DNA from 3 places in the Mesobacillus sp. MER 48 genome. Region 1 is predicted to be linked to each of the others. Evidence: riboswitches for the same ligand, from Rfam matches in the RefSeq annotation. Region 1 holds a riboswitch; each other region holds the start of a gene.
The links. Region 1 has a riboswitch for lysine ahead of M3593_RS05645 (aspartate kinase). Riboswitches for the same ligand answer to the same signal wherever they lie in the genome.
Positions count from the first base shown of each region.

Region 1 (3,284 bases):
ACCGATGAAATCACGAAATTCCTGAATGGCGGATACAAGGAAATCAAGGTTGATTTGACAGAAAAAATGGCTGCCGCTGCCGAGGAACTTGACTTTGAAAGGGCAAAGGAGTTCCGCGACAAGATTGCCCATATTGAAGCAACAATGGAAAAGCAGAAGATGACCACGACAGACTTTACCGACCGTGATGTGTTTGGCTATGCAGTCGATAAGGGCTGGATGTGTGTTCAGGTATTTTTTATCCGCCAGGGGAAATTGATTGAAAGGGAAGTTTCGATGTTCCCGATCCATAATGAACCCGAGGAAGATATTCTCACATATCTTGGCCAATTTTATTCGAAAAATGAGCATTTCAAGCCAAAGGAGATATTGGTGCCCGAAAGCGTCGACCTAGAAATGGCAGAGGGATTGCTTGGTGTAAAAGTCCTCAAGCCTCAGCGCGGCAAGAAAAAAGAGCTTGTACACTTGGCTTCAAAAAATGCCCGGATCGCCCTTCAGGAAAAGTTCTCCCTGATCGAGCGCGATGAGGAAAGGACCATTAACGCAGTTGAGAACCTTGGGAAACAAATGGGGATCTATACACCCCATCGGATCGAATCATTTGATAACTCCAATATCCAGGGAACTGACCCGGTTTCAGCGATGATCGTATTCATTGATGGGAAACCCGAGAAAAGGGAGTACCGGAAATATAAAATCAAATCAGTGAAGGGGCCAGATGACTACGAGTCGATGAGGGAAGTCGTCCGCCGCCGGTATACCCGGGTGTTGAGAGAGGGTTTGCCGCTGCCGGATTTGATCATCATCGATGGCGGAAAAGGGCATATCGAGTCCGCCCGGGATGTCCTGGAGAATGAATTAGGTCTTGATATTCCGATTGCCGGCCTGGCCAAGGATGATAAGCACAGGACTTCCCAGCTGCTATATGGCAATCCATTGCAGGTGATTGAATTGCCGCGGAACAGCCAGGAGTTTTACCTGCTGCAAAGGATTCAGGATGAGGTGCACCGCTTTGCCATCACCTTCCACCGCCAGCTGAGGGGAAAAAGCGCTTTCCAATCGATCCTCGATGATATCGCAGGCATTGGCGAAAAGCGGAAGAAAGCGCTGCTGAAACATTTCGGTTCAGTCAAAAAAATGCGAGAAGCCTCTGTTGAGGAATTGAGTGCAGCCGGGCTGCCGGCGAATGTTGCTCAGGAACTATATCAGAAATTACAGGATTAATGTAGCAATCTATATTTTTGTATGCTATAATGATAAAAATTTCATATTGCTATCACTTTAGAGTATTAAAGTGAAGATAGAGGTGCAAGCTTCAAGAGTAAAAGGCCGGAGAATTATAGGATTCTGGGAAGGGCTTTGAAAGGGGATGCTTGCCGAAGTGAGGAGATGCCTATCCATTTTCTCGCTGGTCCTTCGTTGAATAAACGCTGGATTGTCAAGATTGCCATCTTGGAGTGCTATCTCATGTTGCAGCGTATATACACGTTTATTAAGCAATGGGAGCCACTTCCATTGCTTTTTCTGTTTTTACGGCTCTTTTTTTAAAAGGCTCGGGGAAAATACATATGCAGATAAGCCTTGAAGCTCTTACAGAGGCAAAATACTGAAAAAGAGGCAGGGGAAACTAATGGGATTGATTGTACAGAAATTCGGCGGAACATCGGTTGGCAGTGTTGAAAAGATCAGGAATGCTGCCTCAAGGACAGCAGAAGAATTGAGGAACGGCAATAATGTTGTCGTAGTCGTATCAGCAATGGGCAAGACGACCGACCATCTTGTCGACATGGCGAACGATATTTCAAGGGCGCCATCCAAAAGGGAAATGGATATGCTTTTGACGACGGGAGAGCAAATCACCATCGCGCTTTACTCAATGGCTCTTGCACAGAGCGGAATAGACGCAGTTTCTTTTACTGGCTGGCAAGCTGGAATCCAGACCGAAGCCATCCATGGAAACGCCCGGATTATCGATATTGACACAGACAGGATTTCCAAAGAGCTGGAGTCAGGAATGGTGGTCATTGTCGCCGGATTCCAGGGTGTAACAGAGGACGGGGAAATCACCACACTTGGAAGGGGCGGATCAGATACAACAGCCGTCGCGCTTGCAGCCGCATTGAAGGCTGATAAATGCGATATTTATACAGATGTAACGGGCGTGTTCACGACCGATCCAAGATTTGTGAAAAGTGCAAGGAAGTTACTGAGTGTCTCATATGACGAGATGCTTGAGCTGGCGAACCTGGGAGCAGGTGTGCTCCACCCGCGTGCGGTCGAATTCGCCAAGAATTACGGACTGCCGCTTGAAGTAAGATCCAGTATGGAAAAAGAAAGAGGCACAATGATCGAGGAGGAGAATGAAATGGAACAAAATCTAGTTGTACGTGGAGTAGCGTTTGAAGACCAGATCACGAGAGTATCAGTACTGGGAGTAAGCACTTCTTTAAAAGGGCTTTCTACGATCTTCACCACACTTGCCCAAAATCATATCAATGTGGATATCATCGTCCAGAGCCGCACAGAAGCAGGCACAGCCAATATTTCATTCTCCATCAAGAGCAATGATCTGACAGAAACACTGGACGTACTGGAACGGAATAAAGAATCATTGAATTATCAATCCGTCGAATCAGAAACTGGCCTTGCAAAGGTATCGATTGTCGGATCAGGCATGGTCTCAAATCCCGGGGTTGCCGCGAAAATGTTTGAAGTCCTTGAAGGAAACGGCATCCAGGTCAAAATGGTAAGCACATCCGAAATCAAAGTTTCCACAGTCGTAAACGAAAAACAAATGGTCCATGCCGTCGAATCACTCCATGAGGCATTCGAGCTTTATTCAGGAGCGGTTAAGACGAACTAATAAATCATGCTTAAAGCTTCCTGGGTGCCCCCCAGGAAAGCTTTTATATATGCTGCTGTGTGATCGTAAAAGTGTCCCTCAAGAGTTTATAGGCACATTAGAGACGATTATATGCGGATAAAAGGGCAGAATGAGAGTTTATTGTTACATTAAAGCGGATTATGTGCGGATAAAGGGCAGAAGAGAGTTTATCGTCACATTAAAGCGGAAGGGCACAGTAACGGTTTCACTGTGCCCTCTTATATTTACTCAATAATATCAGTCTTATCCCACTTGATTGTAAACTGGACTTTTGATGCTTTCTTATTGGGGTGCTCGAATGCTTCTGCTGTAAATTTTTTCTGGTGTTCCATTTGCTGGGCGATGAAACCGGCTTCCAGCTGGAATGTGGTATTTGGGTTTTTTTTCAGTCGGGAGGAAA
Region 1 covers NZ_JAMAUR010000001.1:1,102,753-1,106,036, reverse strand. The annotation lists gene uvrC (excinuclease ABC subunit UvrC) at 1-1,224, shown strand, start outside; lysine riboswitch at 1,294-1,471, shown strand; gene M3593_RS05645 (aspartate kinase) at 1,631-2,863, shown strand; gene M3593_RS05640 (YslB family protein) at 3,109-3,284, opposite strand, start outside.

Region 2 (3,284 bases), on a different contig from region 1:
AATGTCGGCAATCCTGCTAGGTGCCTTGAGACGTGGAATTAATTCCTCTCTTAAAACCTGTGCATGGATCAAACGGTCGCGATAGGCTGCAGCCGGGAACTTGTCCAGCACATCAAGGACATTTTCCAGTGCCTGGTCACCAATCGTATGGACTGCAATCGGCATGTCCAGATCACGCGCCCCTTTTACGATTTCATATAGCTGTTCCTGGTCATACATCGCATCGCCGTAGTGTCCCGGCGCATCGCTATATGGTTCTGTCAGGAGCGCCGTTCTCCTACCAAACGCTCCATCGGCAAAAATTTTCACAGCGCCGATTCGCAGTGTATCATTCCCGTATCCAGTGTACATTCCCGCTTCTTTTAAGTCTGGTAAAAATTCATGGTTGATCAGGAGATTGCTGCGCAAACCAAGCTGCTCTCCATTTAACAGCTCATTGAAAAGATTCCATGTCTGCTCCAATCCGCCGAGATACAGCGGATCATTCGTATGCACGCTTGTTAGCCCCTTGCTGATCGCAAATTGCATCGTCTGGCGCATCGCTTTCTTCCAATCTTGGTAGGAGCGCTCTGGAATATAATGTCTGACGAGATTTGCCGCTGACTCCAGGAACAATCCAGTCGGCTGCTTCGTGTTTTCATCCAGTACGATTGTGCCCCCTTCTGGAACACTCATGCCCGGATGATAGCCGCTCACCTCAAGCGCCTTGCTATTGACTAGCGTCGCATGCAAACACGTTCTTGTTAAAAATAGCGGGTTTGCCGGCGCGACATAATCCAGCTCTGTAATTGTCGGAATCCCTCCGTCGGTAAAAAGGTTCTCGTCCCAGCTTGAGCCGACAATCCATTCGCCCGGCTTAAGCTGGTTTGCTTTTTCCTGTATTTTTTTTAGCATCCCCTGCTTGGTTGTGATCCCGACAAAGTCTAGGTTGATAAAACTATCTGCCATGATCGATAGGTGAAGATGGCTGTCGATCAGGCCAGGGGTGGCTGTTTTCCCTTCGAGGTCGATAATTTGTGCCTGGCTGCCCCAATGCAGCACCATATCCGCAGAAGTTCCCATATCGATGAACCGGCCATTTTCAATGACCACAGCCTGAACAATTGGGTTAAGTGAATTGAATGTATAGATGGTGCCATTTTTGTAGATGGTTCTCAAGATGATTCTCTCCTTTTTGGTAAAATGAAAGCCAGGAGAGGCACATGCCCGGGAGTGGAGTTTAATAGAAGGAATGGAGGAAAAGCTCTTGTCTATAAAAAGCAACGGCAGAAATAACCGGTCATTGCTTTTACAATACACGTTATCTCCCATTTCGATCAGTAGTTCTCCATGCGCCAATTCAAGCATGACAGTCTGCTCCTTTTTCAGAAAGCATCCCAGCAGTAACCAGTCTGACCCTGGCCACGCTTCGGCAAACAACCCTTCCAGCCACCATCATTGATTGTCTATCTCCGATGGCCTACTCTTGTTGTTCGCTCCTCTACCTCACCGATCTGATAAGATCATATGAAATTAGCTTAATAGTATCATAAATGCCCCAGAATGTTCACTGATTTTTATTTTGGATTCTTTTAAAATGAAGGAAGAAAGGAAGTGGAAAATGATCGTTAAAGAACGGACCAAACCAGAAGAATTAGAGATTTTACAAGCGTTGAAGCCCCGGATGGAGCTGGAAGAGAAAGTGGCATTGAACTTGTTCACGCTGGAGAAGGGCTATGAAGGCGAAGTGCAATTTGACCATTGGTTCACGAACTGCCGAGTGGAGAGTCTGATTATCAACGACCTTTTACTGGAAGTGAATGGCACCCTCTTTCAAATCGATTCCCTCGTGATTACCCAGGATCGGCTCCACCTTTTCGAAGTGAAAAATTTAGAAGGAGACTACTATTTAGATGGAGACAAATTTAAAACCGCCGCCGGTGCTGAAACCAAAAACCCCCTCCACCAGCTAAGCCGTGCCGAATCCCTGCTAAAACAACTGCTGAAGAATCTAGGATTCTACATCCCTCTCGAACCACACCTCGTGTTCATCAACCCGGAATTCACCCTTCTGCAAGCACCACTGAAATCACCCATTATTTTGCCAACCCAACTGAACCGATTTATGGATAGGATGAACAGAACCTCCTCAAAACTAACAAACAAACATACCAAACTCGCCGAGGCCCTCTTGTCCTTGCATATTAAGAAATCACCGTTTACCAGAGTGCCAGGGTACGAATTTGATGGGTTGAGGAAAGGGGTTGTTTGTGAGGGGTGTGGGGGGTTTTTGGATTCATTGGGACAAAAAAGATTTGTATGCAGTCACTGTGGGGCACGTGACTCTATTGAATCCCTTGTTTTACAAACGTTAAAAAGTTTTCAAATACTGTTTCCCGATCGAAGAGTAACCACAACCATCATATATGATTGGAGCAACGGAGACCTACCAAGGAAATCTATTAGAAGAGTTTTAAAAAACAATCTATCAGCCAACGGCGAATGCAAATCTACTTATTACGAGTAATAATTTCTACACGGACTTTAGCCAAGGGGAAGTTTTATCTCCTCTTGGCAATTTATTTGACCCGTTTCCCTTTTTCTTTCCTTAACCGGTCATATATCTCATCTTTATGTGACCGGTTTTTCTCTTACTTCCCCTAACTGGGCACATATCTCTTCTTTATTTGACCGGTTTTTCTCTTACCTCCCTTAACCGGTCACATATCTCTTCTTTATTTGACCGGTTTTTCTCTTACCTCCCTTAACCGGTCACATAACTCTTCTTTATTTGACCGGTTTTTCTCCTACTTCCCTTAACCGGGCACATAACTCTTCTTTATTTGACCGGTTTTTCTCCTACTTCCCTTAACCGGGCACATATCTCTTCTTTATTTGAACGGTTTTTCTCTTACTTCCCTTAACCGTGCACATTTTTTCTTCTTTATTTAATTCCACCTCCTTTTCTATCGAGAATGAAACCAAACTAATTTGGCAAAATAATCACAGTAGAAAACGCTTGCAATTTCTAAAATTCGTTTTATAATACTTGTATACAAGTATACTTGATTAACCAGGAAGGTGAGGAAATGACTGAAAAAAATGAATTTCTTTATCCTCAAAAATGGCTTTCGAAGGCGTCGACCGGTGATCGTGTCGCGAGTGAGCTGCGGATGCAGATTATTTCGGGATTGATTGAAAGCGGTGCCACCCTTTCGGAAAACAAATTAGCTGCGGACTTTGGGGTCAGCCGCTCACCCATTCGTGAAGCGCTGAAAATCCTCGCGGCTGAAAACTTGATTCGG
Region 2 covers NZ_JAMAUR010000005.1:261,449-264,732, reverse strand. The annotation lists gene M3593_RS17995 (amidohydrolase) at 1-1,161, opposite strand, end outside; lysine riboswitch at 1,313-1,491, opposite strand; gene M3593_RS17990 (nuclease-related domain-containing protein) at 1,601-2,506, shown strand; gene M3593_RS17985 (GntR family transcriptional regulator) at 3,069-3,284, shown strand, end outside.
Region 2: another riboswitch for lysine. It lies ahead of M3593_RS17995 (amidohydrolase); the one in region 1 lies ahead of M3593_RS05645 (aspartate kinase).

Region 3 (3,284 bases), on a different contig from region 1:
CTGTGGCCATCTATCCAATCGGCCTGACTGTCACCCTGAGTGATGGCCGGAAGGGAGTCGTAGCACAACAAAATCCTGGCTTGAGCGAGCGGCCTGTTGTCCGTATTCTGGAGGACAGCGGCCAAAGAGTGGAACCGTACAACCTGGATCTAAAAGCCAATCTATCACAAATGATTGTCAGCTGTGATACGATCATACAATACGAGTATGCAACGAATTATTAATTTCGTTCCGCTAAGTGAAATTCCTTTTACTATAAGACAAAGTAATTATAGTTTTTAGGCTAGTTCCCCCCTTTGAAGCATACATATAGCTTTAGAGGGGGGATTTGTTTTGGCAAAATTCGGCCGGCGGCTGCCTCGGAAAGGGCCATTGCCTTTCAGGTATGTATTCCTGCTGACATTCGTATTTTTTTCCTTTTCCACTGCCGCAGGACTTTGGATCATCGATAAAGGACTTGAACCGACTTTGATGAAATATGCTGAATCCCAGACAAGAAAAATTGCGACTCTGGTTATCAACAAGGCAATCAACAAAAAAATAGCCAGCGGGATGGATATTGATAAAGTAATTGAATTTGTACCGGTGGATGGAGGTACAACCACTGTGGTGAAATTCAACACAGAAATCATCAACCGGGTAAAAGCGGAAACAACCAATATTGTACAAATGAACCTGAAAGAAGCAGAAAGAGGGAATCTTACCTCTCTCGAAATGTTATCCGATGTCGAGCTCGTAACCGATGAAAAAGACAGGGAAGAAGGAATCATTTATTATGTTCCTTTGGGTCAGGCGACCAACAATGCGCTGCTCGGTAATATGGGGCCAAGGGTTCCAGTGAAGTTCAATGCAATTGGCGATGTGACGGCCGATGTCGTCTGGGATACTGAGGAGCATGGGATCAATAATACCCTTATAAATGTATCGGTCAGGGTAAAAGTGAATGTGCAAATCATTATTCCTTTTGCGACCGAAATCGCAACCGTTCAGGAAAATATTCCGATTGGCAGCTTCTATTATCCTGGAAAAGTACCGCAGTTCTACAATGGCGGAGGAGATACATCCCCAGCCATCCAGCTTCCTGGCGAATAATAACAGTTGTCAAGTTAGTGATATTGTTATATTATAAAATCAATTGAATAATAAACCACATCATTCCGATGGGGTAGAGGCGCAGGATTCAAGAGTAAGCTGTGTGAGGATGACAACTTTGACCACAGCAGAAAGGGAATTTTGCCGAAGTAATAAAAAATGAGTCGCATTTTTTATTGCTGGGGATACTTTGAACAGGAGTATCACTGTCATTATGGAGGTATATCCATAATGGGGAGCTACAGATCGTGATGGAGACACTAGTTGCTTATTAAGGGCAGCGATAGAATGTTCTCTATCGTTGCCCTTTTTTATATTTTTATAGAAAGTGGCTACAACTCTTTTCATGGAACAGTTTCCCCCCTGTCAAAAATAAGGAGGAGAAAGAATGGAGAACACAATTTTCTCATTGCTGCCGCCATTATTGGCTATTTTGATGGTAGTGATCACAAGGCGGGTGCTATTGTCTTTGGGGACAGGCATCGTCGCAGCAGCGTTTTTGCTTGCTGACTTTAATATCATTGAAACATTCGCTATTATGTGGGATGCAGCCAAGGGGATAGTCATCGCTGATGGCGAACTGAACACGTATAGCCTATACATCATTTTATTTTTGCTGCTTTTGGGTACAATTACAGCCTTCATTTCTATTTCAGGAGGAAGCCGAGCGTTCGGCGAATGGGCAATGAAGCGTGTCAAAACAAGAGCTGGGGCTCAATTAGTCGGTGCTTTCCTTGGCATTATTATTTTTATTGATGATTATTTCAATGCACTGGCTGTAGGGCAGATCACTCGTCCAATCACGGACCGCCAGAAGGTTTCGCGCGCAAAACTGGCCTATATAATCGATTCAACTTCAGCACCAATGTGTGTCATCTCTCCGATTTCCAGCTGGGGTGCTTATATCATTGCATTGATTGGTACAATCCTTGCTGCACACGGCGTGAATGAATACAGTGCGTTCTCAGGGTTCATGCAGATCGTGCCGATGAACTTCTATGCTCTTGCAGCATTGGCAATGGTGTTCATTGTTGCTCTTAGGAATGTTGAAATCGGCCCAATGAAAAAGCATGAGGAACTTGCGATTACGGAAGGAATTGTTGTTCCTCAGGACAAGCCGGTACCAGGGGAACTGAAGGATGATCTGCCAACGAGTACGAAAGGTACTGTTGGAGACCTTGTATGGCCGATTGTAGCCCTTGTCGTAGGAACAGTAGGCATGATGCTCTGGACAGGCGCAAGTGCTGTTGAAGGAAAAGTAACCATTTTCGGTATTTTTGAAAATACAGATGTCACCAAATCTCTTGTAACTGGCGGATTGTTGGGACTTGCTGTAGCGTTGATTCTTTTTGTCAGACAGGCGGCTGTATTAAAAGGCGTCAATGCCAATGTCTTTGGAAAAGGACTAGCTGAGGGCATTAAATCAATGCTTCCGGCTATCTATATTCTCGTTTTTGCCTGGGTCATCGTTGACCTGATTGGCCGGCTTGAAACAGGTAAATATCTGGCAGGCATCGTTGAAAGCTCAAACATCAATATTGCCTTCCTGCCATTCCTGTTGTTCCTCGTAGCCGGAATCATGGCGTTCTCAACAGGAACATCATGGGGATCATTCGGAATACTGCTTCCGATTGCAGGAGATATCGCAGCGGCTGCTGATATTACAATTCTTTTGCCTGCTTTAGCAGCTGTCCTGGCTGGTGCAGTTTTTGGAGACCACTGCTCGCCAATTTCCGATACAACGATCCTATCATCAACAGGTGCTGGTTCACATCATATGGACCATGTCATGACACAGCTGCCATACGCGCTGATTTCAGCAGCAATTTCTGCTGTCGGATTCCTGGTCCTCGGTTTTACAGGCAGCACGCTCGCAGCTCTTGCAGTAGTGGCCATCCTGCTGGTTGCTTTTGCGTTCATCTTCGGAAGCAAAACAAACCAGGAAGAAGTACTGAAAGAAAATCTAGCAGAATAATGAAAAAGCTGTCTGGTATCAGACAGCTTTTTTTCATATTTTTAAAATAGCGGGAATAGAATCCTAATTAATAGGAGTTTTAGTATAGTTGGGAAAATTTTATCGAAAAAAATTTATTATGACGCAAATAATATTTTGACAAGCCATTAAAAACTAGCTATACTATTTCTAGACCAAATAATCTGAAAATATAAAACTTTCTAATTCATCAATATTT
Region 3 covers NZ_JAMAUR010000003.1:33,072-36,355, reverse strand. The annotation lists gene M3593_RS11675 (HD-GYP domain-containing protein) at 1-224, shown strand, start outside; gene yunB (sporulation protein YunB) at 334-1,092, shown strand; lysine riboswitch at 1,159-1,342, shown strand; gene M3593_RS11665 (Na+/H+ antiporter NhaC family protein) at 1,481-3,067, shown strand.
Region 3: another riboswitch for lysine. It lies ahead of M3593_RS11665 (Na+/H+ antiporter NhaC family protein); the one in region 1 lies ahead of M3593_RS05645 (aspartate kinase).